3 regions of the Paenibacillus sp. FSL H8-0457 genome follow, and region 2 is predicted to be linked to each of the others. Evidence: a T-box and tRNA genes for the amino acid it is inferred to sense, from the RefSeq annotation. Region 2 holds a T-box; the other regions hold tRNA genes.
What was found. The T-box of region 2 lies ahead of metG (methionine--tRNA ligase). A T-box ahead of a tRNA ligase gene usually reads a tRNA of that ligase, here a tRNA-Met.

Region 1: it encodes a tRNA-Met, which carries the amino acid that the T-box ahead of metG (methionine--tRNA ligase) is inferred to sense. The anticodon was not compared.
Region 3: it encodes a tRNA-Met, which carries the amino acid that the T-box ahead of metG (methionine--tRNA ligase) is inferred to sense. The anticodon was not compared.

The regions. Positions count from the first base shown of each region.
Region 1 covers NZ_CP150293.1:6,174,289-6,184,690, reverse strand. The annotation lists rRNA gene MHI43_RS27920 (23S ribosomal RNA) at 1-588, shown strand, start outside; tRNA gene MHI43_RS27915 (tRNA-Asn) at 746-821, shown strand; tRNA gene MHI43_RS27910 (tRNA-Ser) at 827-918, shown strand; tRNA gene MHI43_RS27905 (tRNA-Glu) at 935-1,009, shown strand; tRNA gene MHI43_RS27900 (tRNA-Val) at 1,102-1,177, shown strand; tRNA gene MHI43_RS27895 (tRNA-Met) at 1,212-1,288, shown strand; tRNA gene MHI43_RS27890 (tRNA-Asp) at 1,319-1,395, shown strand; tRNA gene MHI43_RS27885 (tRNA-Phe) at 1,476-1,551, shown strand; tRNA gene MHI43_RS27880 (tRNA-Thr) at 1,574-1,649, shown strand; tRNA gene MHI43_RS27875 (tRNA-Tyr) at 1,654-1,738, shown strand; tRNA gene MHI43_RS27870 (tRNA-Trp) at 1,745-1,818, shown strand; tRNA gene MHI43_RS27865 (tRNA-His) at 1,845-1,920, shown strand; tRNA gene MHI43_RS27860 (tRNA-Gln) at 1,937-2,011, shown strand; tRNA gene MHI43_RS27855 (tRNA-Gly) at 2,026-2,100, shown strand; tRNA gene MHI43_RS27850 (tRNA-Cys) at 2,112-2,185, shown strand; tRNA gene MHI43_RS27845 (tRNA-Arg) at 2,198-2,274, shown strand; tRNA gene MHI43_RS27840 (tRNA-Leu) at 2,283-2,362, shown strand; gene MHI43_RS27835 (hypothetical protein) at 2,716-3,015, shown strand; gene MHI43_RS27830 (PspA/IM30 family protein) at 3,090-3,767, shown strand; gene MHI43_RS27825 (PspC domain-containing protein) at 3,770-4,258, shown strand; gene MHI43_RS27820 (PspA/IM30 family protein) at 4,260-4,946, shown strand; gene liaF (cell wall-active antibiotics response protein LiaF) at 5,116-5,760, shown strand; gene MHI43_RS27810 (sensor histidine kinase) at 5,803-6,876, shown strand; gene MHI43_RS27805 (response regulator transcription factor) at 6,854-7,504, shown strand; gene MHI43_RS27800 (YwmB family TATA-box binding protein) at 7,801-8,631, shown strand; gene zwf (glucose-6-phosphate dehydrogenase) at 8,769-10,316, shown strand.
Region 2 covers NZ_CP150293.1:2,409,572-2,419,973, forward strand. The annotation lists gene MHI43_RS10480 (glycoside hydrolase family 3 protein) at 1-1,398, shown strand, start outside; gene MHI43_RS10485 (copper amine oxidase N-terminal domain-containing protein) at 1,554-4,286, shown strand; gene MHI43_RS10490 (Fur family transcriptional regulator) at 4,521-4,991, shown strand; gene yidD (membrane protein insertion efficiency factor YidD) at 4,988-5,245, shown strand; T-box leader at 5,372-5,623, shown strand; gene metG (methionine--tRNA ligase) at 5,710-7,698, shown strand; gene MHI43_RS10505 (zinc ABC transporter substrate-binding protein) at 7,911-9,002, shown strand; gene MHI43_RS10510 (metal ABC transporter ATP-binding protein) at 9,104-9,853, shown strand; gene MHI43_RS10515 (metal ABC transporter permease) at 9,874-10,402, shown strand, end outside.
Region 3 covers NZ_CP150293.1:1,814,535-1,824,936, reverse strand. The annotation lists gene yajC (preprotein translocase subunit YajC) at 1-88, opposite strand, end outside; gene tgt (tRNA guanosine(34) transglycosylase Tgt) at 136-1,275, opposite strand; gene queA (tRNA preQ1(34) S-adenosylmethionine ribosyltransferase-isomerase QueA) at 1,297-2,328, opposite strand; gene MHI43_RS07850 (SpoIID/LytB domain-containing protein) at 2,334-4,424, opposite strand; gene ruvB (Holliday junction branch migration DNA helicase RuvB) at 4,489-5,496, opposite strand; gene ruvA (Holliday junction branch migration protein RuvA) at 5,530-6,147, opposite strand; gene ruvC (crossover junction endodeoxyribonuclease RuvC) at 6,144-6,647, opposite strand; gene MHI43_RS07830 (BofC C-terminal domain-containing protein) at 6,859-7,572, opposite strand; tRNA gene MHI43_RS07825 (tRNA-Pro) at 7,719-7,792, opposite strand; tRNA gene MHI43_RS07820 (tRNA-Leu) at 7,801-7,880, opposite strand; tRNA gene MHI43_RS07815 (tRNA-Arg) at 7,920-7,996, opposite strand; tRNA gene MHI43_RS07810 (tRNA-Gly) at 8,001-8,075, opposite strand; tRNA gene MHI43_RS07805 (tRNA-Lys) at 8,117-8,192, opposite strand; tRNA gene MHI43_RS07800 (tRNA-Asp) at 8,325-8,401, opposite strand; tRNA gene MHI43_RS07795 (tRNA-Met) at 8,432-8,508, opposite strand; tRNA gene MHI43_RS07790 (tRNA-Val) at 8,596-8,671, opposite strand; tRNA gene MHI43_RS07785 (tRNA-Glu) at 8,701-8,775, opposite strand; tRNA gene MHI43_RS07780 (tRNA-Ser) at 8,793-8,884, opposite strand; tRNA gene MHI43_RS07775 (tRNA-Asn) at 8,888-8,963, opposite strand; rRNA gene rrf (5S ribosomal RNA) at 8,973-9,089, opposite strand; rRNA gene MHI43_RS07765 (23S ribosomal RNA) at 9,299-10,402, opposite strand, start outside.

The sequences.
Region 1 (10,402 bases), 3.4 Mb from region 2:
GTTGGAAATCATTCGAAGAGTGCAAAGGCATAAGGGAGCTTGACTGCGAGACCTACAAGTCGAGCAGGGACGAAAGTCGGGCTTAGTGATCCGGTGGTACCGCATGGAAGGGCCATCGCTCAACGGATAAAAGCTACCCTGGGGATAACAGGCTTATCTCCCCCAAGAGTCCACATCGACGGGGAGGTTTGGCACCTCGATGTCGGCTCATCGCATCCTGGGGCTGAAGTAGGTCCCAAGGGTTGGGCTGTTCGCCCATTAAAGCGGTACGCGAGCTGGGTTCAGAACGTCGTGAGACAGTTCGGTCCCTATCTGTCGTGGGCGTAGGAAATTTGAGAGGAGCTGTCCTTAGTACGAGAGGACCGGGATGGACGTACCGCTGGTGCACCAGTTGTTCCGCCAGGAGCATGGCTGGGTAGCTACGTACGGACGGGATAAGCGCTGAAAGCATCTAAGCGTGAAGCCCCCCTCAAGATGAGATTTCCCAGTATGTAAGACCCCTTGAAGACGACGAGGTAGATAGGTTGGAGGTGGAAGTGCAGCAATGCATGGAGCTGACCAATACTAATCGGTCGAGGGCTTATCCAAAAAATACCCCAAAAAGTGAAGCGAAGCTTTGGAGCAACGCCGAATACTTTCTGGGGACCCCGATACCACATCGGGTGAATGCTACGGAGTCTAATGTGCTGCAAATATCGTTTCGTATCTAGTTTTCAGGTGATCAATCACTTGAATTGAATATTGTTCCCTGATAGCTCAGTTGGTAGAGCACTCGACTGTTAATCGAGTTGTCACAGGTTCGAGTCCTGTTCGGGGAGCCATTTATGGAGAGGTGTCCGAGTTGGCCGAAGGAGCACGATTGGAAATCGTGTAGGCGCCAAAAGCGTCTCGAGGGTTCGAATCCCTCTCTCTCCGCCACTATTATTTTAAGCAAGGCCCGTTGGTCAAGGGGTTAAGACACCTCCCTTTCACGGAGGTAACAGGGGTTCGAATCCCCTACGGGTCACCACTTTCTTTAATGCATCAGAGGATGAGAATCCTTTCTTAAAAAACACTTGCTTCTTATATCAGATTTTGGTATGATAAAAGTCGCTTTGTTACGGAGGCTTAGCTCAGCTGGGAGAGCATCTGCCTTACAAGCAGAGGGTCGGGGGTTCGATCCCCTCAGCCTCCACCATGATTTTTCACCATTGCAGCAACCCTTTTAATGACGCGGGGTGGAGCAGTTCGGTAGCTCGTCGGGCTCATAACCCGAAGGTCGTAGGTTCAAATCCTGCCCCCGCAACCAATTTATATCGCAATAGCGATAGTGCCTCGTGGAACTGTGGTGTAGAGGCCTAACATGCCTGCCTGTCACGCAGGAGATCGCGGGTTCGAATCCCGTCAGTTCCGCCATTTTTACAAGTTTCATAGATGACTTTGGGATGAGATGCGTATCCGATATGGGATTCGTCAAAGTCCGAAATGAGCTCTATGGCTCGGTAGCTCAGTCGGTAGAGCAGAGGACTGAAAATCCTCGTGTCGGCGGTTCGATTCCGTCCCGAGCCACCATGTACCTTTTATAATTTTATACGCCGGTGTAGCTCAATTGGTAGAGCAACTGACTTGTAATCAGTAGGTTGGGGGTTCAAGTCCTCTCGCCGGCACCATTCTGGAGGATTAGTGAAGTGGCTAAACACGGCAGACTGTAAATCTGCTCTCTTCGAGTTCGGTGGTTCGAATCCATCATCCTCCACCAGTTTTTAGGGGCATAGTTTAAAGGTAGAACAGCGGTCTCCAAAACCGTTAGTGTGGGTTCAATTCCTGCTGCCCCTGCCAATCGAATCAATTTATAGTACAATATGGCGGTCGTGGCGAAGTGGTTAACGCACCGGATTGTGGCTCCGGCACTCGGGGGTTCAATTCCCCTCGATCGCCCCATATTACAAAATCATATTGGGGATTAGCCAAGCGGTAAGGCAACGGACTTTGACTCCGTCATGCATAGGTTCGAATCCTATATCCCCAGCCATTGATTTTATGTTTGCGGACGTGGCTCAGCGGTAGAGCATCGCCTTGCCAAGGCGAGGGTCGCGGGTTCGATTCCCGTCGTCCGCTCCATTTTTATTTCTGGCGCCATAGCCAAGTGGTAAGGCACAGCTCTGCAAAAGCTTTATCCCCAGTTCGAATCTGGGTGGCGCCTCCATAACAAACATATGTGCCCTTAGCTCAGCTGGATAGAGCGTTTGACTACGAATCAAAAGGTCAGGAGTTCGAATCTCTTAGGGCACGCCATTGTGTAAGCCGGTGTGGCGGAATTGGCAGACGCGCGCGACTCAAAATCGTGAGGGAAACCGTGGGGGTTCGAGTCCCTTCACCGGCATCAATCAAAAGGAATGTAGACGATCAACGTCTGCATTCCTTTTTTTGTTGTCTCTCCATCGATGCATCCACACGACAAGTCCACTCCCAATCGCAGCTGCTGAAGTCGTTCTCCTGTAGATCGATGTTCCTTCAATAAGTGATACGGTAACAGGAGTGTGTTCGTTCACGGATGTAACGCAAAAACTGCAGACCAGTGCAGGGGTTGGACGTAGGTCTATAGGAAGCCCCGCCTTAGGTCTAGGTCCAAAAACCGTCCACAGGCCGTTTTAGTCAAACTCGAAATTACCTAGAATAGAGTCATAAGGTTGAACAAATGAAACAACGATCAAACAACAGAAAGGCGGTGTATAAATGAGGAATTCAAAAGGCAATGGAATGAGTATCCTGTTGATTGGTTTAGGGATCTTGGTTCTTCTGGGAGTATTCGGTCCTCTGCTTGGATGGTTGTTCAGTCTTCTAATTCCGATACTGATGGTTGCTTTGGGATATTACGGAATTCGAAGAGGCAATACCTTGATGGGATGGATCATTCTCGGTATCGGGATCATCTGGTTGATGGGTAAACTGTCTTGGCTGATCGGTCCGATCCTTGGTGTCATCTTAATCATCTACGGAGTGTCCCGATTGAAGAATGGAAGACCCCGTTATTGATAAGGAACCACTACATTATATAACCTGCATAAACAACAGATCAGATCATGATAGATGAGGAGGGCTAAGCCGATATGAGTGTTTTCCGGCGGATAAGAGACATAACCGTAGCAACATTGAATGAAAAGCTCGAGCAGAGCCAGGATCCGGTTCGATTGATTGACCAGTTCCTACATTCAACCAGACAGGACATTGCTGAGGCCGAGAAGCTGCAGCAGCAATGCCAAGTACATTCCAGACAGCTGAAACAGCAGGTGGATCAAGCGGAAACCATGCGATTTAAACGCGAAGAGCAGGCACTGCTTGCCTTGAAGGCCGGCGAAGAGCATCTTGCCAAGCTGGCATTGCAGGAGAAGCTGATTTATGAGGAAAAGATTGAACAGTATCAAGGCCTGTTATCCTCAAGCCTGGAGTCGTTGAAAGAAATCGAGGAGCAGCTCGGTGAGCTGCGGATGGAATATCAGACGGTCTACAGCAAACGCCAGTATTATGTTGCCCGAGTGGAAACCCTTCGTCTTCAGCAAAAAATGAATGAACGTACGGGATCCTATGGCGGGGGTCATGATGTACCGAAGATGTTCAATCGCCTCGAGGACCGTATCAGCGACTGGGAACTGGAAGCCAGAAGCCTTCGCGATTTACGCCGCATGGGGCAGGAATACATGGATCAGGCTGGAGAATCCGTCTCCACGGTATTGGAAAAGGAACTTGCCCGCTTGAAGCAAAAGCTGAATAACAGCGGAAAGGAGTAACCATGACAAGATTGTACCGTTCCACCCGAGACAAGATGTTCACAGGGTTGATCGGCGGTATATCCGATCATTTCGGAGTCGAATCTACCCTACTTAGAATCATATTTGTAGTCAGTATCTTTTTCACAGGCGGTACAACGCTGTTGATCTATCTGATTGCAACCCTCGTCGTTCCTAAAGAGCCGTATTATCACGATCCGTACGGACCGCAAGGAAGACATGGCGGCGGATACCGTTACAACGACCATCCGGGCCCGGGGCCAGGCTACAACAGCTACAATGACGCTTATGGACGTCATCAAGGCTACCCTAATCCTAATGAGCATGGAAGCTTTGGTCCCAAATATGACCGTCCCAACGGCACAAGAACGAACGCGTCCACCGATTCCGATCTGGATGCGATGATGAAGGATATTGAAAGAAAAGCCATGCAAAAAGAAATCGAAGAATTGAAGAAAAAACTTTCGAACTATGAGAAGGGAGATAAATAACATGGGAGTATTTAAAAGAATTAAGGATATGACGAAAGCATCGGTGAACGAGCTGCTGGATAAAGTGGAGGATCCGATCGTAATGCTGAACCAGTACCTGCGCGACATGGAGGCAGAAATTCATGAAGCAGAGGTAACGGTTGCGAAGCAAATGGCAAATGAGCGTCGCATGAAGCAGCGCGTCGATGAGGCTGTGAAGATGGCGGCACAACGTGAAGCTCAGGCGGAATTGGCTCTGAAAAACGGTCAAGAAGAAGTGGCTCGCAAGCTGCTTGAAGAAAAGATCTATTTCGATCAAAAAGAAACCGAGTACGTGGAACTGCACCTGCAATCCGAGGCTCAAGCGAAAGAGCTTGTTGCTCAGCTGCATGAAATGAAAGACGAGTTCTACAAAATGCGCAACAAGCGCAATGAGCTTGTAGCTCGCGCTCAAATGGCGAAAGCGAAGAAGCAAATGTCTCAAGTGAGCAGCCTGCATACCATTGAAAGCGGCAGTGCTTCGATGGGCTTCCACCGCATGGAAGAAAAAATCATGCAAATGGAAGCTGAAGCTGATGTGCTTCGCGCACCATACCGCCCTAACAACGCAGCATACACAAGTCCAGTGGATGCTGAGAAGCAACTGAAGGTGGATGAGCAGCTGCAAGCGTTGAAAAACAAAATGGGGAAATCCTCGAAATCCGAGTAATTCCTCAGCAAGTCAGCAAAATAAGAACAAAGCGTATTCGAATACCGTGTTCATATGATATGCTATACGAATGAGATTGTCGTATAGTACAGGCAAAGCCATACAGTGGGGAACATCTCACTGATATGGCTTTTCCGAGCTTATATCTTGGTCATCAAGGAGGTGCGACATGGACAGAAACCGCTGGATAGCAGTAGGTTTAATCAGCTTGGGTTTTATTATGCTTTTCGGCCGATGGTTTGGTTTCTTCACCATTGTCGCCCTATTGCTCATCTTCGCGGGCGTCCTTCAGATCAGGCAAGGCCATGTGAAGAAGGGGTACATTCTGCTCGGCGTCGGAGCCGTGCTGCTGCTGCTCGAGCATCTTATGTTGATTATTGGCGTCAGTTTGATATCGCTGGGTATTTTCTACGGCAAGTCCAAACGGGCCCATACCACGACCAGATATATTCAGAAGCAGAACTTTATGTCCAACTTTGACTGGGACCGTGCACCCTGGGTGATGCGCAGCTTGAGCGTGTGGCATGTGCTCGGGGAAGCAGATGTGGATCTGTCCCTGGCGCTTCCCGAGGAACGCCAAACGGTGCTCATGTTCCACGGAATGCTCGGTGATATCGATCTGATGATCCCGGACTATTACGGGGTGGAGATCGAAGCATTCATCTTGTTTGGATCGATTCATATGGACGACCGGAAGGAAACCGGCATATTGAACCGAGTGAAATATCAATCGCCCAATTATGAGACCAGCGAATATAAAATGAAATTTATCGTTTCTTATTTAGGCGGAGATTTGAATATAAGAATGACATAATAAACGTATTGTTTTGTGTAAACCATTCAGGAGGGTTGCCCCGTGGAAACGGAAAAGAAAGCAAATATCATTACCCGAAGTATGCGTGAGGGGACCCTTCTGGGATTGGTTGTCATGCTCGTTGTCCTTTATTTATTATATACATATGGTTATCTTCAACCGTTTGAGACGTGGAAGAACCGGATCGAGGCAGGCATAACCCTGGTATTGCTGCCGATCGGGCTGGGAGCGATTTATGGCTTCTTCCAGGGATACCGGGTAAAACGGCGGGTCGATCTCGTTAGGGAAACACTCGTGAACTGGGAAAAAGGGAGTCTGACGGACGTCATGCCGGACATCGGCGAAGACGAAGTGGGCCGGCTTGGAGAACAGCTGGTGAAGATCAGCAAGCGCTGGGAGGATCAGGTGTCTTCCCTGCAGCGGTTATCCACGAACAATGCCCAGCTAGCCGAGCAGGCCAGGGTTACGGCGATCGTAGAAGAGAGACAGCGTCTGGCGCGCGAGCTCCATGATGCGGTTTCTCAGCAGCTGTTTGCCATCTCGATGACGGCAACAGCTGTGGGCAGGACGCTGGATAAGGATTTTGACAAAGCGCAGCGCCAGGTGGCTCTGATTGAGGAAATGTCGGCTGTGGCACAGTCCGAGATGAGGGCGCTACTCCTTCATCTGCGGCCGGTATATCTCGAAGGAAAAGCACTGGAACAGGGGCTGCGGGATTTGATCACGGAATTGCGGATCAAAGTGCCTATGGAAATTACGTTTGAGATGGACGATGACATACATTTGCTTAAAGGGATTGAAAATCATCTGTTCCGCATTATTCAGGAGGCCATGTCGAATACGCTTCGGCACTCGAAGGCGGAAAAAATGGACATCCGGATTCATCGCAGGCAGAACACCGTTCGGGTAATGCTGCGAGATGACGGGGTCGGGTTCGAACTGGACGACAAGAAACAGACTTCCTACGGTCTTTCGACCATGCAGGAACGGGTGACGGAAATCGGCGGCTCGTTACAATTCATCACGGCCCCGGGTAAAGGGACCCGGATTGAGATTATCGTGCCGCTCATAAACGAAGAACGCAAACGGGGGGATGGAGATGGAAGCACCGATTAAGGTACTGCTGGTGGATGATCATGAGATGGTGCGGATCGGCTTGGCTGCCGTGCTTGGCACAGAAGACGGCATTGAGGTGGTAGGCGAAGCGGGCAGCGGCGAGGAAGGCATACGCCTGGCGCAGGAATATCATCCTGACGTGGTGCTGATGGATCTGGTCATGGATGGGATGGACGGCATTGAGACCACGCGGGAGCTGATGAAGCAATTTCCGAATCTTAAGGTGATCGTACTGACCAGCTATCTGGACGATGAGAAGATGTATCCGGTCATTGAAGCAGGCGCATTCAGTTATCTGCTGAAGACCTCCCGGGCTTCCGAGGTCGCCGATGCTATACGTGCCGCCGCACGGGGCCAGTCGGTTCTGGAGTCCCAGGTCGCTTCGAAGATGATGAATCGTTTCCGCCATCCGCAAAATGAAGCGCCCGCGCATAATGACCTGACGGACCGGGAGATGGAAGTGCTGCGATTGCTGGCACAGGGCAAATCCAATCAGGACATTGCCGATGATTTGATTATAGGCATCAAAACCGTGAAGTTTCACGTGACTAATATTTTGGGCAAGCTGGGGGTAGAGGATCGGACCCAAGCTGCCATCTACGCTTATAAAAATGGGCTGGCTGAGTAAGGAGTGCCGGCTCTTTTTTTATGCTTATGAACGTGAAATAAACAGTTTTGAGATGCTGAGCGCGGTTCTAAACAGATCCGTGATGCGACGCGTCGGGTATCAACATATCCATGTAAACAATGATAGGCAGGCTTAAAGACTCCCCAATCGGGAGGCTTTTTTTATTTATTTAAGGGGAAGAGAGATTTTTAAAACGGTAATAGCAGGATCATTTTATATGGCGATGTATAAATCTGCAGTGAGGCGGCCATCCTTTTACTAGATTGATAGATTCGTACGAGGAGGCGTGGCTGACGATGCGGAAGATACGTTTACAGCTGATTGTGATGATGTTGTTGCTGTGCGGGGCAGCAGGGATGATGGCGGGTTTTGCGGGAACAACGGAACGCAATGGGGAGGAATCGGTTCCGCAAACGGCAGAGGCGTCAGCTTGGAAGGGAACGGCGAATGGAGCATCAGAAGCAGGGACTACAGCCGAAAGCAATATGGAGCTTCTTACAGCCCTTGGACAGGAACATATGGATCCTTCCGCGCTCCTCACGGTAAAAATTCAAGGCGAAATGATAAATTCGATTTCTAAGGATCAAGCTAAGACAGCAGCCGAAGAATTGGCTCGCGCAATAGGGCTTTCCGGCATTACCTCAAACGAGCTTCAAGGAAATGACGTTTTCCAAGCGGAAGGCGATCGATCGGGCGTCTCCGTGAATTTGGATTGGGCCCTCACGAAGCAAGGCCATAGTTATGTCAGAGTCATGCTTGTCGGAGAGGCGGCAGCGCAGGCCCGGGAAATGGTGAGCCTTCAGCAGCATGTTCAAGAACGGATGGAGCAAGCAGGCATACCGAATACGTGGAATGCGTCCATTCAAGGATATGCAACGAAGTCAGGCAGCGTGGATGGAACGATGGCCCAAGTAGAAAAGGCTGTAGCCCGAAAGCTTCCGCTTCGTTCCGTTGAGGATTATGCGGATGTTACAACGATCAGCCGATCCTATGAGGCGCCTTCGCTGGGGACTTTTGTGAAGAGCGGCGACACGCCGATTCATATGCAGATCGCGGTGCATGAAGATTCGGTGAAGAAAAGCAGTAGAATAACGATCGGATTTCCCGTCATTACAATAGAATATTGAAAATAATATCTGAAACTCCGATGAAAAAATACGGAATGAGATAGCATACTTGAAATGAATATGCTAAAATGTCATCACATCGAGTTAAGTGCCGATGCATAAAAATACACTATAATTCATAGAAAGAATGAGGAGCCATGGCTGAAAATCAAAATCTAGATACAATGAAGACACCGGGAGCTGTATTTTTCATCTTTGGAGCGACTGGTGATTTGGCAAGACGTAAGTTGTTTCCGGCGATCTACAGTCTTTATCGTGAAGGAAAACTGGATGAGGATTTTGCTGTAATCGGCGTGGCGCGGCGTCCGCGCACCCAAGAGGAGTTTCGGGAGGACGTGTATCGTTCGATTCAGGAATTCTGCCGATATAGTTCGGAACAGGATAGTGAATGGAATGCATTTGCACAGCATTTTGAATATAAATCTTTAGATATCAACAATATTGACGGTTTCCGTGAGCTCCGCGAACAAACGGAGCAATTGGAAACGAAATTTAATATACCGGGCAACCGCTTGTTCTATCTCGCGCTTGCACCGGAATTGTTCGGCAGCGTATCGTTCAACCTGATGAAGGGCGGCATGCTTGACGGAGAGGGCTGGAACCGTCTTGTGATCGAGAAGCCGTTCGGCTACGATCTGGAGTCCGCTGCCAAGCTGAACGAAGAGATCCGTAAAGTGTTCAAGGAAGAGGAGATCTATCGGATCGACCATTACCTCGGGAAGGAAATGGTGCAGAACATCGAGGTTATCCGTTTTGCGAATGCTTTCTTCGAGCCTCTGTGGAACAATAAGCATATTGCCAACATCCAAATTACGCTTGGTGAAACGGTTGGCGTCGAGGAGCGCGGGGGTTATTACGACCATGCGGGGGCACTCAGGGATATGGGCCAAAACCATATGCTGCAGCTGCTGACCATGATTGCCATGGAGCCGCCTAGCCGTCTGCTCGCAGAAGATATTCGCGATGAGAAGGTGAAGGTGCTTCGCTCCCTGCGTCCATATGCCTCAAACGAAGAAGTCAAGAACAACGTGGTTCGCGGTCAGTATACGAGCGGTTCCGCAGGCGGCAAAGATCTGCCGGCTTACCGTGAAGAGGATAAGGTGAATCCGGAATCCAATACGGAAACCTATTTTGCGGCCAGAGTCTTCGTGGATAATTTCCGCTGGGCGGGCGTACCGTTCTATATCCGCACGGGCAAGCGCCTTCCGGTTAAGACGACCGAGGTGGTCGTAGAGTTCAAACGGATGCCAACCAACGTATACTTGGGCCAAAAGCATTCCCTGGAGCCTAACCTGCTCGTTATCCGGGTTAACCCGATGGAAGGCATCTACGTAAAGATCAACGCGAAGAAGCCGGGCTCCGAGTCCGAGATCGCTCCGGTTGCGATGGACTTCTGCCAAAGCTGCATCGTGGGCATCAACTCTCCTGAAGCGTATGAGCGTCTGCTGCATGATGCTGCCCGCGGGGATTCCACCTACTTTACGCGTTGGGACGAAGTGGCTTCCGCTTGGTCCTTCGTGGATCGCATCGCTAGCGCTTGGAGAGAGAACCAGGGCGAGCTGGAATCGTATCCTGCCGGCTCCTGGGGACCTGACAAAGCGGATGAGCTGCTGAAGGAAGACGGCTTCCACTGGTGGCCGGTTAACGGTCAGCTTGAGGATAACGTAGTGTGGTTGAAAAAATAGAAGATTAGCTAAAATTTATGCGATAAAAATCATCCTCATGCGCACGGCGCATGGGGATGATTTGCGTATGAATTGTGGTACAATGA
Region 2 (10,402 bases):
GAGGGCGGCATGGTCGCACGAATCGATCATGAAGGCATCAGCCGCATTCCGGGCAATATGGCGCTTGGAGCAGCGGGCAGCGCAGAGGATGCCTACAGGGTGGCGCAAATCGGGGCGCGCGAATTGCGTTCGCTCGGCGTGAACATGAACTTCGCGCCTTGCCTCGACGTCAACAACAATCCGCGCAACCCGGTTATCGGCGTGCGCTCCTTCGGCGAAGATCCCCATGCCGTTGCCGAGCTCGGGACTGCGGCGATTAAGGGTTATCAGGAAGAAGGGGTGTCCGCTACAGCCAAGCACTTCCCGGGGCATGGCGACACCAGCGTCGATTCCCACCTGGGGCGGGCATCCGTACCGCATGATTTGGAACGGCTCCGCAGCGTTGAACTGTTCCCTTTCGCACAAGCGATCAAGGACGGCGTCGATGCCATCATGACGGCTCACGTCAGTTTCCCGGCCATTGAGCCGAGTGATCTGCCTGCAACGCTTTCTCATGCTGTATTAACGGGGCTGCTGAGGGAGGAAATGGGCTTCGAAGGTTTGATCGTGACGGATTGCCTCGAGATGCATGCGATCTCCAAGGAGCACGGCATTCCGGAAGGTGCGATCCGCGCGATCGAAGCAGGTGCGGACTGCGTGCTGGTCAGCCATACGCTGTCGGAGCAGACGGCAGCGATTACGGCGGTCATCGAGGCCGTCCGCGGCGGGAGACTCCCGGTAGAGCTGATCGACAAAGCCGTTGATCGGATTTTGGCGCTCAAACAACGTAATGCGAAACTCGCTGAAGAGCTTCCCGTCCACCCGATTGGCGAGGTTGCCGAAGAGACCAAACAGCTGCTCGCTCAAATCGCAGGCAGGGGAATCACGCTGGTAAAAGACGAAGGGCAGCTGCCTCTTAAGCCGGAGCAGGCGGTTGCCGTAATCTGGCCGGAGCTGCTTCAGGCGACCCAGGTCGACGAAGCATGGAGCAAGAGCTACACGCTAGGGGATGCCCTGAGAAGTTACGGCGTGCAGGCAGACGATCTGCGCGTCGGGACGGATATGTCCGACGAAGAGGTAGAGCAGGCCGTTAAAGCGGCGGAAGGATATAAGCAGATCGTGGTGGCTACGTACACCTCCGAGAGCCGTCTTCCACAAGGTCAGCAGAAGCTTGTAAGCAGGCTGAGCGAGCTTGAGGATGTAACGCTCGTTATCGTCGCAACCCGCAATCCGTACGATATCAATGATCTTCCGCCAGTTCCCGCGTATTTGTGCAGCTACGAGAATACGCCTTACTACATGAATGCCGCCGCGGGTGTATTGGTTGGCAAAGTTAGGCCTGAGGGTAAGCTTCCGGTAGGGATCAGCAAGACCTATCCTCTCGGCTGGACCGGTAATCAGGACTATGTCAATAATTAAATAATGGTTGCTCAAACCGGAGTCTTCCTGCCTAGGAATGCTCCGGTTTTCCTATTTTCCAGCCATTTCTGAGCAACTTTTCGGGAAAGTCGGCGTCTAATAGTATGTCCAATAGAGGCAGACAGACTATACTGAGAGTTTTAAAGGAGTAGAGAATGAATTTCAAACGAATCTCGATGATTACAGTCCTTGCCGCGGCCCAAGTATCCATGGCATTTCCCGTGGCAGCTGAATCACCGGATGTTACAGCTCCGGCGCTAAACGGGCAACCAGCGCTGCAGTCCCCGGTGGAAGGACAAGGCCAGGCAAACAGAGAACAACAGACGGACTTGCAGCAAGCGGAGGAAACGCCGGCAACGCCAACAGAAACACCTTCCGATTCAATCGAAGGCACGACCAGCGATCCGAATGCCACACCTTCTGAACCCAATGAACAGCAGGAGGACTCGGCAAGCGATCCTTCCGATAATGAAGTATCTGAGAACGAAGAGGGAAGCCCGGCCGAAAGCAAGCCCGAAGTCGGCATTACCAATGCAGCTGCTAACGAACTGGTGCTGCTGATGAACAGCAATGTGATGTACCATAACGGCAAGCAGTACAAAGCGGGACAGCCGATGGCCGTGAAGCAAGGGGTATCCTATGTCGCCATACGCGCCATGGTGGAGCGGGCAGGACTTAAGCTGTCTTACGATAATAAGACGAAGGAAACCATTATCCTTAAGGATGGCAATGAGCTCCGATTCACGACAGGAAGCAGCAATTATAAAGTCAACGGACAGGTGCGTCCGATGAAAGGCCCTGCCTACCAGAGCAACAACGTATTTATGGTACCGCTGACCGCGATAACGCAAGCGCTTGATATTCCATACACGGTGAACCAGCCGGAGAAGAAGGTGATTCTCGATCTGTCCGGAATGGGCAGCGGCAGCAACAGCGGCGAACAGCCGGGAGGCAGCAGCGGCGGCGGATCCGGCAGCGAGGTTCCGAACATACCGAACCTCGGTCCGAATGACCTGATCCTGATGATGAACAGCAACAAGATGTATCAGAACGGAAAAGCGTATACCGCCGGACAGCCTATGGCAGTCAAGAATGGCGTATCCTATGTCGCGATTCGATCCCTCGTCGACCGTGTCGGCCTGAAGCTGACCTATGACGGAAAGACAAAGGAAACGATTATTATCCGAGGTAACGATGAACTGCGCTTTAAGACGAACAGCAGCGTATACACGGTGAACGGCGTTCGAAAATCGATGAAGGGACCGGCTTACCAGTCCAATAATACGTTTATGGTGCCGTTGACCAGCATCACGCAAGCGCTGGACATCACCTACCGGGTCGACCAGCCGAACAAGCGGATCATCCTGAGCCTGAGCTCCAAGCCGGTGGCATCCTTTACGGTGCAGCCTGGTGAAATCTTTGCCGGACAAACCAAGGTAACGTACAAGACGAATGCCTATTCGCCGACAGGCCTGGCTATCGTAGACGAGCATTGGGAAGGCCGGGAAGATGTGTTTGACGAGCCTGGCGTGCATACGGTTTCCTATTCGGTACAGGACGCCAGCGGGGAGTGGAGCGATCCGTATATTTTGAGCATTCATGTATCCGCACCGAATACGCCGCCTGTGGCCATGTTCGACACGGATAAACAGCAATACAAGATCGGCGAGAAAATTACGTACATTAACATGAGTTATGACAGCGATCCCGGCGATGAAATTACGTTTAAGTGGGAAAACAACGATCAGGCTTTCTTTACGGCAGGGCCGCATAAAGTGCTGTTGATCGTGACCGATAAGCATGGGGCGACCAGCTCATACGAGAAAATCATCAACGTAACAAGCGAAGTGTTGTATACGCGCGATCAATTCAATCAATTATTTACGGGCATCGGCGACAAATACACGTTTGACGGATCGGCCGTGCCGACATGGAATCTGATGCCGATTACGAGAAGCTCCGAGCCGTACCTGTTGATTCGCAGCAACTCTCCGGAAACCGTCTATCAGGAAGGTATCGTATATCGCGAGATCGGCAATGCCAGCACGCGCTTCATGATTCACCACTTGAATGCAACCGGGAAGAACATGAAGATGTATGTCGTAGCGACCAACATCAACACGATGACGGCGCGTCTGACCACCGAGTATACCGGTTTGGGCGGTCCGATCAACATTCCGACTGCTACGGGGAAAGCGGCTGTGCAGCGCTATCTCGAGTCCATGCAGTCAGCGGATGCATTCAAGACGATTTCGCTCGCCCCTGGCGAAAGCCGGATCATCCTGCAAGATTTGAGCGCGCAAACCATGAAGAATCAGCAGGTGCTGTCCATGTTTGCCGACCTGTATTCGGATTCGCCGATTCGATATGATGTCATCATGATCGATGAAGCCAAGGATCCGATCCAGAAACTGCCATACCTGAAGCTTCACCCGAGCGATGGCGTTCATAACCGGGGAACCTACCCGGACTCGACGCGAATCATTGAATCCTATGATTTGGTAGGCAACACGCCAACGCGTCTTGCGCTTGGTGATAAGACAAACGATCCGAACCTGGAAGGGTATGACGGCATTAACGGTTCATATCAATCCAACGCCGGCAACTTCGGCGTTCTGTACAAAATCAAGCTGCACCGCGTAGCACCCAATACGCTGATCACGCTGAATCCGCGCGGAGGCAAATACATGGGCGCGATGATGGTGAACGGAAACATCATTCAGACGCCGAACACAAGCGGTGGCGCGGTATCTGCGCCGAATGAAGCCGCCGTTCTCTATCGTACGGGAAATTACGAGCAGACGGTGGAAATTCTGTTTACGGCAGCACCGGGAAGCAGCCTGCCGATCAACATACTGCTCCAGCCTCTGCCGCAAGTGAAGAACTAATCCTATTTATTCATAAACAACAAGCGGACAGCCCATCAGCCGAAACACGGCCCGGGCTGTCCTTTTTGTTGGTTTTTGCCGAGGGAGGGGGCAGGTTTATGCCGTCTGTTAGCCTTTCAAGCTCCTGGCTGCTTGTCAGGCGGTTTGCCTGTTCACAACCGCTTTCATTGACGCTGTCATTTTTTTCAGGCATTATAAGGAGAGAGTATCTTCAAGTAGAGGAGGTTATTGCGTATGCTTACGACGGAACAGATCATCGACGCCATGTCGGAACATGGGCTGCGCATTACCGATCAGCGCAAGACGCTTGCCAAATTGTTTGGGGAACATCCTGGATATTTGACGGCCAAGGATGTATACGAATATATGGGCCGGAAGTACAGCGGTTTGAGCTTTGATACGGTATACCGGAATCTTCGGGTATTGTACGAGCTTGGTGTATTGGAGCAAGTCGTGTTCGAGGAAGGCGTCAAGTTCCGGGGACGCTGCAGCGAAGAACACCATCATCATCACATGATCTGCCTGCAGTGCCAGAAGACATATCCGATTACCTTCTGCCCGATGCAGCTGACCGATGCACCGGACGATTTCCAGGTGGTCCAGCATAAATTCGAAGTGTTCGGATACTGCCGGGACTGCGGCAAGGACAATAACGATAAGGAAACTTCGCAGGCCGGTGGAGGAAATCGGGACAGCCGGGCATGAGCACGGCGCGCAGGGTAGTGAAGGTGCCGATACACTTCTATCGGAAATTCATTTCTCCTCTGAAACCGGCGACTTGCCGCTTCTATCCAACCTGCTCGGCATATGCCCTGGAAGCGATTGAGGTGCATGGTGCGCTGAAGGGCTCCTGGCTGGCTGCTAAGCGGATCGCGAGATGTCATCCCTTTCATCCTGGAGGCATCGATTTGGTCCCGCCGCGCAAGGATAAGATGTCGTCTTCATGGACAGAGGAATAGCGATTTTTTTGGGGTATCATATGGATGATAATCGAAAGCATGCCGCCCGCAGCCAGGGGGATGCCTTGGATCGATGCACACCTTGACACGCTGCGGCTCGTTTGATTAAAATGTAAGAAATTATAGGTATATCCGAGGAAGAGATAAGTACGAAAAGCTTGCCTTGAACAGAGAGCCGGAGGAGCTGGAAACCGGTCTTGGCGAATTTCGGAAAATGGTCTTGGAGGATCCGTTTTTGAGCGCTGCAGCCAGTGGCTGCCGTAAAGAAGCGGCGTGAGCCAGCGTTAATGGACGCCGTATGACGGCAGATGAGCCTGTTGCCCGCAAGGGTACGGGGAATTTGGGTGGTAACACGTGAGAATAACTCTCGTCCCATAGGGGCGGGGGTTTTTTGCTGTTTACTGCTGGTTTTCCTAAGGAATCGCTTGATGCGACAATCAATTTCACGGTAAAGGAAGGTTACAATGGCAGACAAAAAGACGTTTTATATTACGACGCCGATCTATTATCCGAGCGACAAGCTGCATATCGGACATGCTTACACAACGGTGGCCGGCGACGCCATGGCCCGCTACAAACGGCTTCGCGGATACGATGTCCGTTATTTGACGGGGACCGATGAGCACGGGCAGAAGATCGAACGCAAAGCGGCAGAGGCCGGTAAAACCCCGCAGCAGTTCGTTGACGACATCGTGGCAGGCATCAAGGATCTGTGGAAAAAGCTGGACATATCGAACGAAGACTTCATTCGTACCACGGAGAAGCGCCACACCACGGTGGTGCAGGATGTATTTGAACGTCTGCTGAAGCAGGACGACATCTACAAGGGCGAATACGAAGGGTGGTACTGTACGCCTTGCGAGTCGTTCTTCCTGGAACGTCAGCTGGTCAACGGCAATTGTCCGGACTGCGGACGGCCGGTGGAGCTCGTGAAGGAGGAGAGCTACTTCTTCCGCATGAGCAAGTATGTGGACCGCCTGCTTCAGTATTACGAGGAGAATCCGGATTTCATTCAGCCGGTATCCCGCAAGAACGAGATGATCAACAACTTCATTAAACCGGGTCTTGAGGATCTGGCTGTGTCCCGTACAACCTATGAGTGGGGGGTTAAGGTCAAGAGCGATCCGAAACATGTCATCTACGTGTGGATTGATGCACTCCTGAACTACATCACGGCACTCGGTTACGGTACGGAGGACACCAGCCTGTATGACAAATACTGGCCAGCGGACGTTCACCTGATGAGCAAGGAAATCGTGCGTTTCCATACGATCTATTGGCCGATCATCTTGATGGCGCTCGATGTGCCGCTTCCGAAAAAAGTGTTTGCCCACGGCTGGCTGCTCATGAAGGACGGCAAAATGTCCAAATCCAAAGGGAATGTGGTCGACCCGGTCACGATGATCGACCGGTATGGTCTCGACGCGCTTCGTTATTACTTGCTGCGCGAAGTTCCGTTCGGGGCGGACGGCACGTTTACGCCGGAAAGCTTCGTAGAGCGGGTGAACTCCGACCTCGCCAATGATTTGGGCAACCTGCTGAACCGCACCGTGGCCATGGTTGATAAATACTTTGACGGGGAGGTTCCGGCTTTCTCGGCAGGCGTAACGCCTTTTGATGCCGCAATCGAGGAAGCGGCCAAGTCCGTTTATGACAAAGTCGAAACTGCCATGGAGAATATGGAGTTCTCGGTTGCGCTGACGGCGATCAGCCAGTTTGTCAGCCGCAGCAACAAATACATCGATGAGACCCAGCCGTGGACGCTGGCCAAAGACGAGAGCAAACGGCATGAACTTGCTTCCGTCATGAGCCATTTGGTCGAGGCGCTGCGGATTGCATCGATCCTGCTGCAGCCGTTCCTGACCCGCACGCCGAAGAAAATGTGGGAACAGCTCGGCTTGGCGGAAGGGGAATTGACAACTTGGGAAAGCGGACGCCAGCTCGGAGCCATACCGGCTGGTACGAAGCTTCAAAAGGGCGAGCCGATCTTCCCTCGCCTGGATGCGGAGCTGGAAGTGGCCTACATCGCTGAAGCCATGACTGGCGGCAAGAAGGCAGCCGAGGAAGAGCCTACGGGTTCGGCGGCAGCTTCGTCCGCCGATAGCGGAGCGGAGCCTGTGGAGCTCAAAGAGGAAATCGGCATCGAGGATTTTGCCAAGGTTGAGCTGCGCGTAGCACAGGTCATCGCCGCCGAGCCGGTCAAGAAAGCGGACAAGCTGCTGAAGCTGCAGCTGGATCTCGGGTTTGAGCAGCGGCAGGTGGTGTCCGGCATTGCGAAGTTCTATACGCCGGAGGAATTGGTGGGACGCAAAGTGATTTGCGTGACGAACCTGAAGCCGGTGAAGCTTAGAGGCGAAATGTCGCAAGGCATGATTTTGGCCGCTTCCTACGGGGATCAGCTCACGCTGGCAACCGTGCCGGAGGGCATGCCAAACGGCGCCATCGTGAAATAAATGACGCTTGCGTTGAATTAAGTTGGATCAGACGGTGTACCCTGTTAAGGGTACGCCGTTATTTTTTTCCTCTAATACGGGGGACATGAGTTCTATATGAAAAACTAATAGTAACTTTTACGATTTGGTTGACAATCACGTCGAACTGCTCTTATAATCTTTTTAGTAAAGTTTACGATTAGTTGAGCGGAGCGAATGTGGGGGAGATGAACATGAACAAGAGAAAGAGCAAGAACAAACTGAACGGCTGGACCTGGAGCGTAACTTCGATGTTGCTGGCGATGCTCATCCTGTCGGGCTGCGGAAGCAAATCCGGCGGAAGCATTGTTGAAGGCAAGGTTAACGTCATTACGACCTTCTATCCAATATATGAATTTACGAAGGAAATCGGCGGAGACGAGGTCAATGTCGTGAATCTTCTGCCAACGGGCGTGGAACCTCATGATTGGACGCCGCGGAGCCAGGATATCGTCAATACATCCAAGGCTCAGCTGTTTCTTTATAATGGTGCAGGGTTGGAAGGCTGGGCGCCTGGATTCTTAAAGGGTCTCGATAAAGATACGCAAGTGAAACCAGTCATCGTTTCCCAAGGGATCCAACTGATCGACGCCGTGGGGGATGATGGCCACGGGCATGGTGAAGCAGCCCATGAAGAGGAACACGACCACAGTCATGAAGAAGGCGCTGAAGCGCACGACCACAGCCATGAGGAAGGCACCGAAGAAGATCATGCTGGCCATGATCACGAGGAAGAGGCAGCCGAGACGAACACGGATACCCATCATACGGATCCGCATACTTGGGTAAGCCCGAAATCCGCACTGGTCATGGCAGAAAATATCAAGAACAGCCTGGTCGAGGTCGATCCGGAACATAAGGACGGCTATGAACAGCGCTATGAAGCGTTAAAAGAGAAGCTGGTCAAACTGGATAACGACTTTGCGAGCGAGCTGTCCAAACTGCCGAAAAAAGATATCGTCGTATCCCACCAGGCATTCGGTTATCTATGCCGGGACTACGGTTTGACGCAGCATGCGATTATGGGACTGTCGCCAGACGCCGAGCCGAGAGCGCAGGATATCGTGAACCTGACTAAGACGGTGAAAGAGAAGGAAGTGAAATATATTTTCTTCGAAGAACTCGTATCGGATAAACTGGCCAAAACGCTGGCCAATGAAGCGGGCGTGGAAACCTTGGTGCTGAATCCGGTGGAGGGGCTGACCAAGGAGCAGGCTAGCAGCGGCGAGAATTATTTCACGCTGATGGAGAAAAATTTGCAAAATCTAACGAAGGCTTTACAATAAGGAAGAAGGGGGATCATATCCCCCTCTTCTTTCGTGTTATGAACGTATACGGACTCGTATATTTATTATAGAGAGACTACAGAGAGAAAGGCGGCCTGTTTATGGAGCCGGCAGCGCAGGATTGCCACCAACCTATCGTACAAATCAAGGATGTATCCTTTCATTACCGGGATCAACAGGTGATCAAGGATCTTAATTTCACCATAAAAGAGCGGGACTTCGTTGGCATCGTCGGATCTAATGGCGCGGGAAAAACCACCCTGCTCCGCATGATCGTCGGCTTGCTTCCCGCCGCGGAAGGGACCATTGAACTGTTCGGCCAGCCGATCCGTAAATTCCAGGACTGGGAGCGAATAGGTTATGTTCCGCAAAAAAATGCGTTCAACCCGCTGTTCCCTGCCACCGTGCGCGAAGTCGTCATGTCCGGTCTATATAATCGAAAAAAAATGTTTCGCCGTTTGAGCCGCCTGGACCATCAGAAATGCGAAGACGCGCTGGAAGTGATGCGCATTCAGGATATTGCCGATAAGCGGATCGGCGCCCTGTCCGGAGGCCAGCAGCAGCGCGTATTCCTTGCTCGCGCGCTGATCAATCGTCCGGATCTGCTTATACTGGACGAGCCGACGATCGGCATTGATGCGGAGACCCAGGCCGGATTCTTTGAATTGATCACCCATATGCATGCCCATCACCATATGACGTTCCTGATGGTCACCCATGATTTGGACATGGTCAAAGACTACCTGGGCGAATCGCCGGTATCGCAGAACGGGAAGATTCAGTTTTTCGTCCGGCATTCCCATGAAATCGAAAACTGCGCGGAAGTGGACTTGCAGCATTCGCTCGTATAATCATAGAAACAAACTTATGGATGCAGGAGAAGGAGACGTTGTCATTGCTTGATATTTTGCTTAGCGATTTTTTCCAGCGGGCGCTGATCGGTGGGGTTCTGATCGGGATTACGGCCCCGCTTATCGGAATATTCCTCGTGCTGCGCAGGCTGTCGATGATCGGCGATACGTTGTCGCACGTCACGATAGCGGGCGTGGCCCTCGGATTTTTGATCGAAGTCTACCCGCTTGCCGCAGGATTGGTATTTGCGGTGCTGGCCTCTTTTGCGATTGAGAAGCTGAGAAAGGCCTACAAAAGTTATGCCGAGCTGTCAATCGCCATTATTATGTCGGGCGGCGTTGCGCTGGCCTCGCTGTTTTTCACGCTGGGAATGGGCTATAATACGGATGTCATGAGTTATTTGTTCGGAAGCATCTATACGCTGGATTCCACGGATATTTATATGGTAGGCGGCGTAACCGTCGTTGTCATTGCGGTGGTGGTTATGTTCTTCAAGGAATTTTTCCTGCTCAGCTTCGAGGAGGATGCGGCCAGCGTCAGCGGCCTGC
Region 3 (10,402 bases), 600 kb from region 2:
TGACGAACATCAGAACGAAAGGCAAAATCAATCCCAAAATGCCTCCGCCCTGACCTTGCGCTGCTGCGAGTTCAAATGAACCAAACATTTCTTTCCCCCCTTTCACAAACTTATCATGATGGCCATGATCTTGCTTTAGAACCCTTTTTCATTATCGTGTAGGCCGTACTTATCAAAAAACTCATCGCGGAAATCAAGCAGACGGTCTTCCATAATACTCTGACGCACGCCCCGCATCAAATTGATCAGGAAATGCAGATTATGATACGTCGTCAATCGCAGTCCGAACGTTTCGTCGCTCTTGATCAGATGGCGCAGATAAGCACGCGAGTAGTTACGGCAGGTATAGCAGTCGCATTCCGGATCCAGCGGTCCGTAATCCCTGGCATATTGAGCATTTCGAACGACAAGACGGCCTTGACTTGTCATCGTTGTCCCGTTGCGGGCGATCCGCGTCGGAAGCACGCAATCGAACATGTCCACACCACGAATCGAGCCCTCGATCAACGCATCCGGTGATCCGACTCCCATCAAATAGCGAGGCTTATTGTTCGGCAGCAGGGGTACCGTGTAATCCAGCACTTCATACATTAGCTGCTTCGATTCTCCCACACTAAGTCCACCAATAGCATAACCCGGGAAATCCATGGAAGTCAAATCACGGGCGCTCTGACGGCGAAGATCCTCATGCATGCCTCCCTGCACGATGGCGAACAGGGCTTGGTCTTCCGGTCTGGCATGACTCTTCAGGCAGCGTTCAGCCCAGCGGGAAGTCCGCTCGGTGGATTGTTTGACGTATTCATACTCCGCAGGATAAGGCGGGCATTCATCAAAGGCCATCATAATATCAGATCCCAGCGCGTTCTGAATCTCCATTGCGACCTCCGGAGAGATGAACAGTTTATCTCCGTTCAGATGCGAACGGAAATGTACGCCTTCTTCCGATATTTTTCTCATTTCCGCCAAGCTGAATACCTGGAAACCGCCGCTATCGGTCAAAATCGGCCGGTCCCAGTTCATGAATTTGTGCAGTCCGCCTGCTTCCTTCACAATATCATGTCCCGGTCGCAGGAAGAGGTGATAGGTGTTGCTCAAAATAATGTGGGCATCCATCGCTTTAAGCTCTTCCGGGCTCATCGTTTTTACGGTTGCCAACGTTCCTACAGGCATGAATGTCGGCGTATCGATTACGCCGTGGGGGGTGTGCACTCTGCCGAGCCTGGCGCCCGATTGTTTGCACGTTTTAATATGTTCGTAAGTAACAGCTGCTGCCATGGTAATAACCAACCTCCGAAATTAATAGATAAACATCGCGTCGCCAAAGCTGAAGAAACGGTATTCTTTGTCTACGGCTTCCTTGTACGCATGCATGATGTGTTCGCGTCCGGCCAGCGCGCTGACCAGCATGACCAGCGTGGATTTCGGCAGATGAAAATTCGTAATCAGCGCATCCACCACGGTAAAAGAGTATCCCGGATAAATGAAAATGCTTGTCCAGCCGCTGCTCTCGCGCAGAGGCTCGCCCTTTAACTGTGAGCCTACCGTCTCCAGCGTTCTGCAGGAGGTAGTCCCTACGGCGATAACCCGGCCGCCGCGCCGCTTCGTTTCGTTTAGCAGGTCTGCCGTTTCCTGGGATAGGGAATAGTACTCTTCATGCATGACATGGTCCTCGACCTGGTCCACGGACATCGGGCGGAAAGTTCCCAGTCCCACATGTAATGTAATAAAAGCGATGTCGACTCCCTTGGCACGTATTTGTTCCAGGAGAGCCTCCGTGAAATGAAGGCCGGCCGTCGGCGCGGCTGCGGATCCTTCATGCTTCGCGTATACGGTCTGATAACGATCGCGATCATCCAGCTTTTCCTTAATATAAGGCGGGAGCGGCATTTGGCCCAGTTCATCCAGGATTTCTTGGAAAATCCCCTTATACGAGAAGGATAAGGTGCGAGCACCCATTTCTCCTTCCTCCTCGATGACCGCCTTTAGTTTCCCCTCGCCAAAGGAGATCACGTTTCCCTTTTTCAGCTTCTTGCCGGGTTTTACGAGTGCTTCCCAGCGATCTTCTCCCATATTCTTCAGCAGAAGGACCTCGGCTTTCGCGCCTGTATCCTCCTTTTCGCCGAACAATCGAGCCGGGATTACCTTCGTATCGTTTAAAACGAGCGTATCGCCCGGATTCAGGCTGTCTATGATATCCGCAAACGTCTGGTGGCTGATCTGTCCGCTCTTTTTGTTAAGCGTGAGAAGCCTGGAAGAACTTCGATCCAGAAGCGGCGTCTGCGCAATTAAGTGTTCGGGTAATTCAAAATCATACAAATCCACATTCATGTCGGTCAGTCCTTCGTTATAGTCGTGTTGCGGTAATAGTGTTGGAGTATCTGCTTATAATCATACCCTTCGTCAGCCATTCCTTTGGCACCCCATTGCGACATGCCCAGTCCGTGGCCGAAGCCTTTACCGGTAAATTTAAAGCCCGGAGAGCTTTCGATTACGCGTGCTGTCCCCGTTCCATTCATCACCACGGTACCGGAGCCTTTGACGTTTCCGTTTCCGCTTCCGGAAATGACGGATACCGTTTGACCGCTCGAAACCGTTGATACCGCACCATTCGCGCTCAATACAGTATAACTTCCGGTCGATTCAATATCAAACAAAGTGCTTGGCAGACCGTTAAAAGCCGACCGGAACATATCCGGATATTTTACGTCCAGAACTTGACCGTTGGCTTTCACCGTAAGAGCCCGCCCCGATGGGCCTCGTTCCGTTACATCCAGCGAAGTGATGGAGGCCGGTAGGCTATTGGCGGTTTTTCCTTTTAAAGTGGCCAGCAATTGATCCGAAGTATAAGGCCCACGAACCCATTCGAAGCTGTTGGATTCCGCGACTTTGTCCAGGACGACGGCCGTTTCTCCCGGATTCATCTTGCTTACGGGCTCAACGTTCGATTGGATCAGCGGCAGCGGACGCACGTTGGTATCCTTCGCGGTAACGGTCATATAAGGAAGCCCTGCCGATGTTGCATTGCCGGTTTCCTTTACATTATCCTCACGCACGTAACCCGTAACGCCACTCGGAAGAAGCACATGATACCAAGCTTTAAGCGCGGCCTGGGATGAGGAGTCGCCAGGGCTTTCCACCGCAGCAAACAGATCGTTACGGTTGCCCCAGACCTCGGTGGAGTCCGCCGTCATCCCGCCGCTGTTGGAGGAAAACACGGTTTCCACGATTTTGCCGTCTTTCATGACGACTTCGCCGTCGGTTGCATCCACTGCCTGAATAATGCTTGGATACTCATAAGCCGTCCCATAGTAGGCCTGGCTCAGCGTGGTGTCCACGACATGCGCTACTTCGAACTTATTTCCTTGGAAGAGCGCATAGCTGCGCGCTGCCACGGCCTGTGCCTTCAGAGCCTCGGTTCCCCAAGAAGACGGCACCTCCGCCCCCACGACGGAATAAAGGTACTGCTGGAACGGCAATTCGTTGACGAGGTATAATTGACCGCTCTTTTGCCCGATCTCCAAAGCGCCCCGATAGGAGCGATCGGATCGCTCCTTCACATTCGTTCCCGCTCCTGATTTCCCGTCAACCCGCAGAACGGATTGATTACCTGACAGCATGTAATGCGTCACCTCTTGGGGAGCCGCCAGATTCAGGCTTACGTCACTTCTTATGATAAGACCCGGCGTGTTGGCGTTCTGTTCAACCAGGCCGCCGGATACTTTGGCAGCTTCTTTCTTGACGGCAGCGAGATCGGCTGTGTTCGCCGCTTCGCCTACCCACACCTCATAAGCCGAAGTTTCCCCGGACGGCACCATAACATTGAATGCATCCAGACCGGCATCGGCGTACGCCTTACGCACGGTCTCGGCCTCTGTCTCCGATCCGTACGATCCGGCAGACAGATGCAGCGCGCCTTTAACGGCTGGCGTTTGCCCATTCAAATATGCAGCCGCTGTCTTCGCTGTACGCGCAGCCGCATCCGCGGCCGCTTTTTCTGTACCGTACATGCCGGCGTACAGCTTGTACACCTTGCCATCCGCAAACAGCATCGGTTTGTCACTTGTCGCCTGCAGCTTTTTCGCTGCTTCCGAAGCGGCTTTCCAATCCGTTGTCTCAAGCACCTTAACGCGGTATGTATCCACGCTCATCCGGACCTGCTGGTTCGCAGGGATACTCATCAGAGTCTGATGAATACTGGAGGCAAGCAGCGATGCGGTCAGAGCCTCGGCGGATTTCAGCGTCACGGCATTCGTCGTCGATTTATACTGGCTTCCCAGATCCAGGAACATCGCAACCCGAATCGTATCTAACGAAGGGGCGGCTGCTTGCACGGCGGGCGCGCTCCATAAGCTTCCGGCAACAGCCAGCGACAAGAGTCCTTTGGTGGTCCAACCGAATAATGATTTCGTCCAGTTCCTATCCATGTATGTCTTTCCTCCCGTAACTAATAGGATATGGTATATGGCATAAATGTCATGATTCCTTCAGCTAGCGGCGATCCTCCGGAAAGGGAATGCCTAAATGCTGATAAGCTGTAGGCGTAACGACGCGTCCCCGCGGCGTACGCTGCAAATAACCGATCTGTAGAAGATACGGTTCATAAACATCCTCTATGGTTTGGCTTTCTTCCCCGATGGTTGCGGCAATGGTATCCAGTCCCACAGGTCCCCCGCGGAAGCTCTTGATCATGGCGTTCAGCATTTTGTGATCGATAAAATCCAGGCCCATCGGATCGATTTGGAGCATCTTCAGCGCTTCCTGCGCGATGCTTGGCGTGATCATGCCGTCGCCCCGAACCTGCGCATAATCGCGTACCCGCTTCAACAGGCGGTTCGCAATGCGCGGTGTCCCCCGAGATCTTAGGGCAATCTCTTCTGCAGCCTCTCCCAATATCTCGATCCCCAAAAGATCGGCATTGCGTGACACAATGTAGCTCAGCTCATCTACCGTATAGAATTCCAGACGGCTTACCACACCAAAACGGTCCCTCAGCGGCGCTGAGAGCAGGCCAGCCCGGGTTGTCGCGCCAATTAGGGTGAACGGCGGGAGATCCAGGCGAACGGAGCGTGCGCTTGGCCCTTTCCCGATCATAATATCCAGCGCAAAATCCTCCATGGCCGGATACATCACTTCCTCCACCGTCCGGTGCAGCCGGTGGATCTCGTCAATAAACAGGACGTCTCCTTCCTGCAGATTGGTCAAAAGCGCCGCCAGATCGCCAGGCCGTTCGATGGCCGGGCCGGACGTCGTCCGCAGATTAACGCCAAGCTCATTGGCGATAATATTGGCCAGCGTCGTTTTGCCTAGTCCCGGAGGACCGTACAGCAGCACGTGGTCAAGCGCCTCGTTACGCATTTTTGCAGCCTCGATATATACCTTCAAATTTTCCTTTACTTGATTCTGTCCTATATATTCAGCCAAATAACGAGGACGCAGACTAAGTTCGACAGCCTGTTCGTCCATCATCAGATTGGCAGAAATAATTCGATCATCCATCTATATAACTCCTCTCTTGCAGCGATGCTCTATCTATCCAGCGAATAGCTGCTGCAGTGCCCGTTTCATGAGCACATCGACGGATTCGCCGCTTGCGCCGGAATCCTTGATCTTCAGCCAGACTTTATCCAGCTCGCTATCCGTATAACCAAGCGCCTTCAGGCCCTCGCGAGCCTCGGACCATGCCGAGCCGCCATCATCCGCTTCCGGCTCCTGGATGGCAAAAAGACCGGTCATCATGCTCGCATTCCCGAAGCCCTCAAGCTTATCCTTAAGATCCAAAATCATGCGCTGCGCTGTTTTCTTGCCGATTCCCGGAAGTTTGATCAAGAAGGATATATTCTCTTGATAGATCGCGGAAACCACATGATCCGGAGATCCTCCGCCGAGTATGCCGAGCGCCACGCGCGGGCCGATTCCCGAGACCTCGATCAGCTTACGGAACAGCTTCTGCTCCTCCCGCGTCGGAAACCCAAACAGCAGAATGGCATCCTCACGAACGTGATGATGGGTGAAGACCGTCACGGTTCCTTCCGTTTTGGCAAAAGCATACGGATTCGGACAAAACACCCGGTATCCTACGCCTTGAACATCCAGCACAATATATTCACTCTCTAAGTGGACAACCTGTCCCCGTAAAAAATCGATCATTTTCGCAATACCTCATTTAATTTGGAATTAAGTGTGTAGGAATGGGCGTGGCAGATTGCCACGGCTAGAGCATCCGCCACATCGTCGGGCTTTGGGATGCTCTGAAGCTTCAGGAACATCCTGACCATTTCCTGTACCTGCTTCTTCTCCGCCTTGCCATAGCCGACGATGGCCTGCTTAACCTGCATAGGCGTATATTCTGCAATCGGGAGTCCGCGCTGGACCGCCGCCAGTATGAGAACTCCTCTCGCCTGGGATACGGACATCGCGGTGGTGACGTTGCGGTTAAAAAATAATTTCTCGAACGCAACGGCCTCCGGCTCATATTTATCGATAAGCTGCAGCATGCCTTCATACACGTGATGCAGCCTCTCTTCATCCGGTGTATGGGCTTCCGTCTGGATGCAGCCATACTGGACCGGCGTGACTTTGCTTCCAACCTTATCGACAAACCCGAAGCCCACAATCGCAATCCCCGGGTCGATTCCTAAAATGCGCAAACCAATCTCTCCTCTGATGAAGCGAACATATGTATCGTTCTCCCATTATAACAAAAGTTCGGCCTCAATTGAGGAAAAACTTTGATCCCATAAGCTACAGTTCTATATCTTCCCTGACGGCACCGCCGATGGAACGGCTAAACACCAAAAAACCGCCCGGAAAATTCCGGGCAGCTGCGGCTTTGGTGATGAAGCGACAAGCATGGATGTTTCAAGGGCTAGGGCTCATGACATTTTCGGCCATATCCCGTGCATAGTCGCTAAAGGTTGACAGTACACTGTTGTACTCTTCCATATCTTGAATTCGAATACCTTCTTCAAGCTGCTGAATCACGTCTTTAGGCAAAGAGGATTCCATCGAGCCGACATCCAGTTGGAAGAAGGTGCGCATGACCTTCTCTTCTTCCGGCGGGCCGTCAAACAACGTTAAGTTCCCGTTGGCATCGATGCTCATATAGGCTTGCCGCTTGCAGGCGGGTGAAAGGTCGGATACGGTTTGCTCGAGCCAGACATTCCCTTTATTATCCAACCGTCCCTGCCATAAAGGATTTTTATTCATCAGTTCATAAATGCCGTCCGCCGTAAGCTTTCCCATATCCTGCTCTTCAATGCCGCAGACATACGTGATGCGGACATGAACATGCTTCTTTCCCTTCGAGGTATTCAGCTTCTGCATGAATTCCCTCTGATCCTGCCTGCGTTCCTCCTGCTTATCATCCTCGATTTGCAGGTATTGCATCGTTTCAACAGCCAGCGGCGTTTCATCGAAAGTAGCGGTGAGCAGCCTCTTCATCTGATCGGTTATATTCTGGCCGGACCATACCATGACACCTACGAGCACTACGATCGAACAAGACCAAATCGCGCGTCTCCAACGTCTCCACCGTTTTCTGAACAGTTTCTTGAAGAAATGAAAAACACTCAAGGTTATCCCCTTCTATTCAATGTTTTTCATATTGTGACCGGGATGCTGTCAAAATATTCAGTTCCGCTCTTGCCGTTGGCATCATTTCTATCCATAACAAAGAAAGACCGCCTTCAGATATACTGAAAGCGATCTTTCGGTTTGAATCGGGATGACACGATTTGAACATGCGACCCCCTGGTCCCAAACCAGGTGCTCTACCAAGCTGAGCTACATCCCGTTAATTAATGCCGGTGAAGGGACTCGAACCCCCACGGTTTCCCTCACGATTTTGAGTCGCGCGCGTCTGCCAATTCCGCCACACCGGCACAAAGAAATTTCATAAGTTAAGCATCTGATTGTAAAAATGGCACGCCCTGAGAGATTCGAACTCCCGACCTTTTGATTCGTAGTCAAACGCTCTATCCAGCTGAGCTAAGGGCGCAAAATGGAGCGGACGACGGGAATCGAACCCGCGACCCTCGCCTTGGCAAGGCGATGCTCTACCGCTGAGCCACGTCCGCAAATATGATATGTATTCCGTTTCCAGCTCTCTTGGTAAAGATGGTGAGCCATGAAGGACTCGAACCTTCGACACCCTGATTAAAAGTCAGGTGCTCTACCAACTGAGCTAATGGCTCTTATTACTAAGAGTTAAAGAATGGCGGAACTGACGGGATACTCTCACTACGTTCGAGACTGCGAAGTCTATGCTAACGAAGCTAAGCTCCGACGAACCCAATATGGATTCTCATCCCTGAAGCTAATAAGAATGGCGGAACTGACGGGATTCGAACCCGCGATCTCCTGCGTGACAGGCAGGCATGTTAGGCCTCTACACCACAGTTCCAAGAGGCATTATCGCAATTGCGATATAAATTGGTTGCGGGGGCAGGATTTGAACCTACGACCTTCGGGTTATGAGCCCGACGAGCTACCGAACTGCTCCACCCCGCGTCATTAAAAGGGTTGCTTATATGGGGTCCCCGAAAAGTAATCGGAATTACCTGCGAAGCGTGAGCTTCACTTTATGGGGATGAAATATGGTGGAGGCTGAGGGGATCGAACCCCCGACCCTCTGCTTGTAAGGCAGATGCTCTCCCAGCTGAGCTAAGCCTCCATCTGGATTGTTACATGCGTTAAAGAAAGTGGTGACCCGTAGGGGATTCGAACCCCTGTTACCTCCGTGAAAGGGAGGTGTCTTAACCCCTTGACCAACGGGCCGTATATAAAGTCCTTGCTGGCGGAGAGAGAGGGATTCGAACCCTCGAGACGCTTTTGGCGCCTACACGATTTCCAATCGTGCTCCTTCGGCCAACTCGGACACCTCTCCGTATGGCTCCCCGAACAGGACTCGAACCTGTGACAACTCGATTAACAGTCGAGTGCTCTACCAACTGAGCTATCAGGGAATATGTACCGCTTGGCGACGTCCTACTCTCCCGGGACCCTTCGGTCCAAGTACCATCGGCGCTGGAAGGCTTAACGGTCGTGTTCGGTATGGGAACGCGTGGAACCCTTCCGCCATCGCCACCAAACGTATATTCAGGATACGGCATCGCCAAATGCCGTGACCATCCTCCTTGCAAGCATAGCTTGTACACTTACAATTCAGTTTTGATCACCTGAAAACTAGATACGAAACGATATTTGCGTTGATTAGAATCCGTAGCATTTACCCGATGTGGTATCGGGGTCCCCGAAAAGTATTCAGCGTTGCTTCAAAGCTTCGCTTTTTGGGGTGTTTTTGGATAAGCCCTCGACCGATTAGTATTGGTCAGCTCCATGCATTGCTGCACTTCCACCTCCAACCTATCTACCTCGTCGTCTTCAAGGGGTCTTACGAATTGGGAAATCTCATCTTGAGGGGGGCTTCACGCTTAGATGCTTTCAGCGCTTATCCCGTCCGTACGTAGCTACCCAGCCATGCTCCTGGCGGAACAACTGGTGCACCAGCGGTACGTCCATCCCGGTCCTCTCGTACTAAGGACAGCTCCTCTCAAATTTCCTACGCCCACGACAGATAGGGACCGAACTGTCTCACGACGTTCTGAACCCAGCTCGCGTACCGCTTTAATGGGCGAACAGCCCAACCCTTGGGACCTACTTCAGCCCCAGGATGCGATGAGCCGACATCGAGGTGCCAAACCTCCCCGTCGATGTGGACTCTTGGGGGAGATAAGCCTGTTATCCCCAGGGTAGCTTTTATCCGTTGAGCGATGGCCCTTCCATGCGGTACCACCGGATCACTAAGCCCGACTTTCGTCCCTGCTCGACTTGTAGGTCTCGCAGTCAAGCTCCCTTATGCCTTTGCACTCTTCGAATGATTTCCAACCATTCTGAGGGAACCTTGGGGCGCCTCCGTTACTCTTTAGGAGGCGACCGCCCCAGTCAAACTGCCCGCCTGACACTGTCCCCGTACCGGATTACGGTACCAGGTTAGAACCTAGATACGATCAGGGTGGTATCCCAACGTCGCCTCCACACAAGCTGGCGCTCATGCTTCTTAGGCTCCCACCTATCCTGTACAGATCGTACCCAAATCCAATATCAAGCTGCAGTAAAGCTCCATGGGGTCTTTCCGTCTTGTCGCGGGTAACCTGCATCTTCACAGGTATTAAAATTTCACCGGATCTCTCGTTGAGACAGCGCCCAAGTCGTTACGCCATTCGTGCGGGTCAGAATTTACCTGACAAGGAATTTCGCTACCTTAGGACCGTTATAGTTACGGCCGCCGTTTACTGGGGCTTCGGTTCACAGCTTCGGGTTTAACCCCTAACCGCTCCCCTTAACCTTCCAGCACCGGGCAGGCGTCAGCCCGTATACTTCGCCTTACGGCTTCGCACAGACC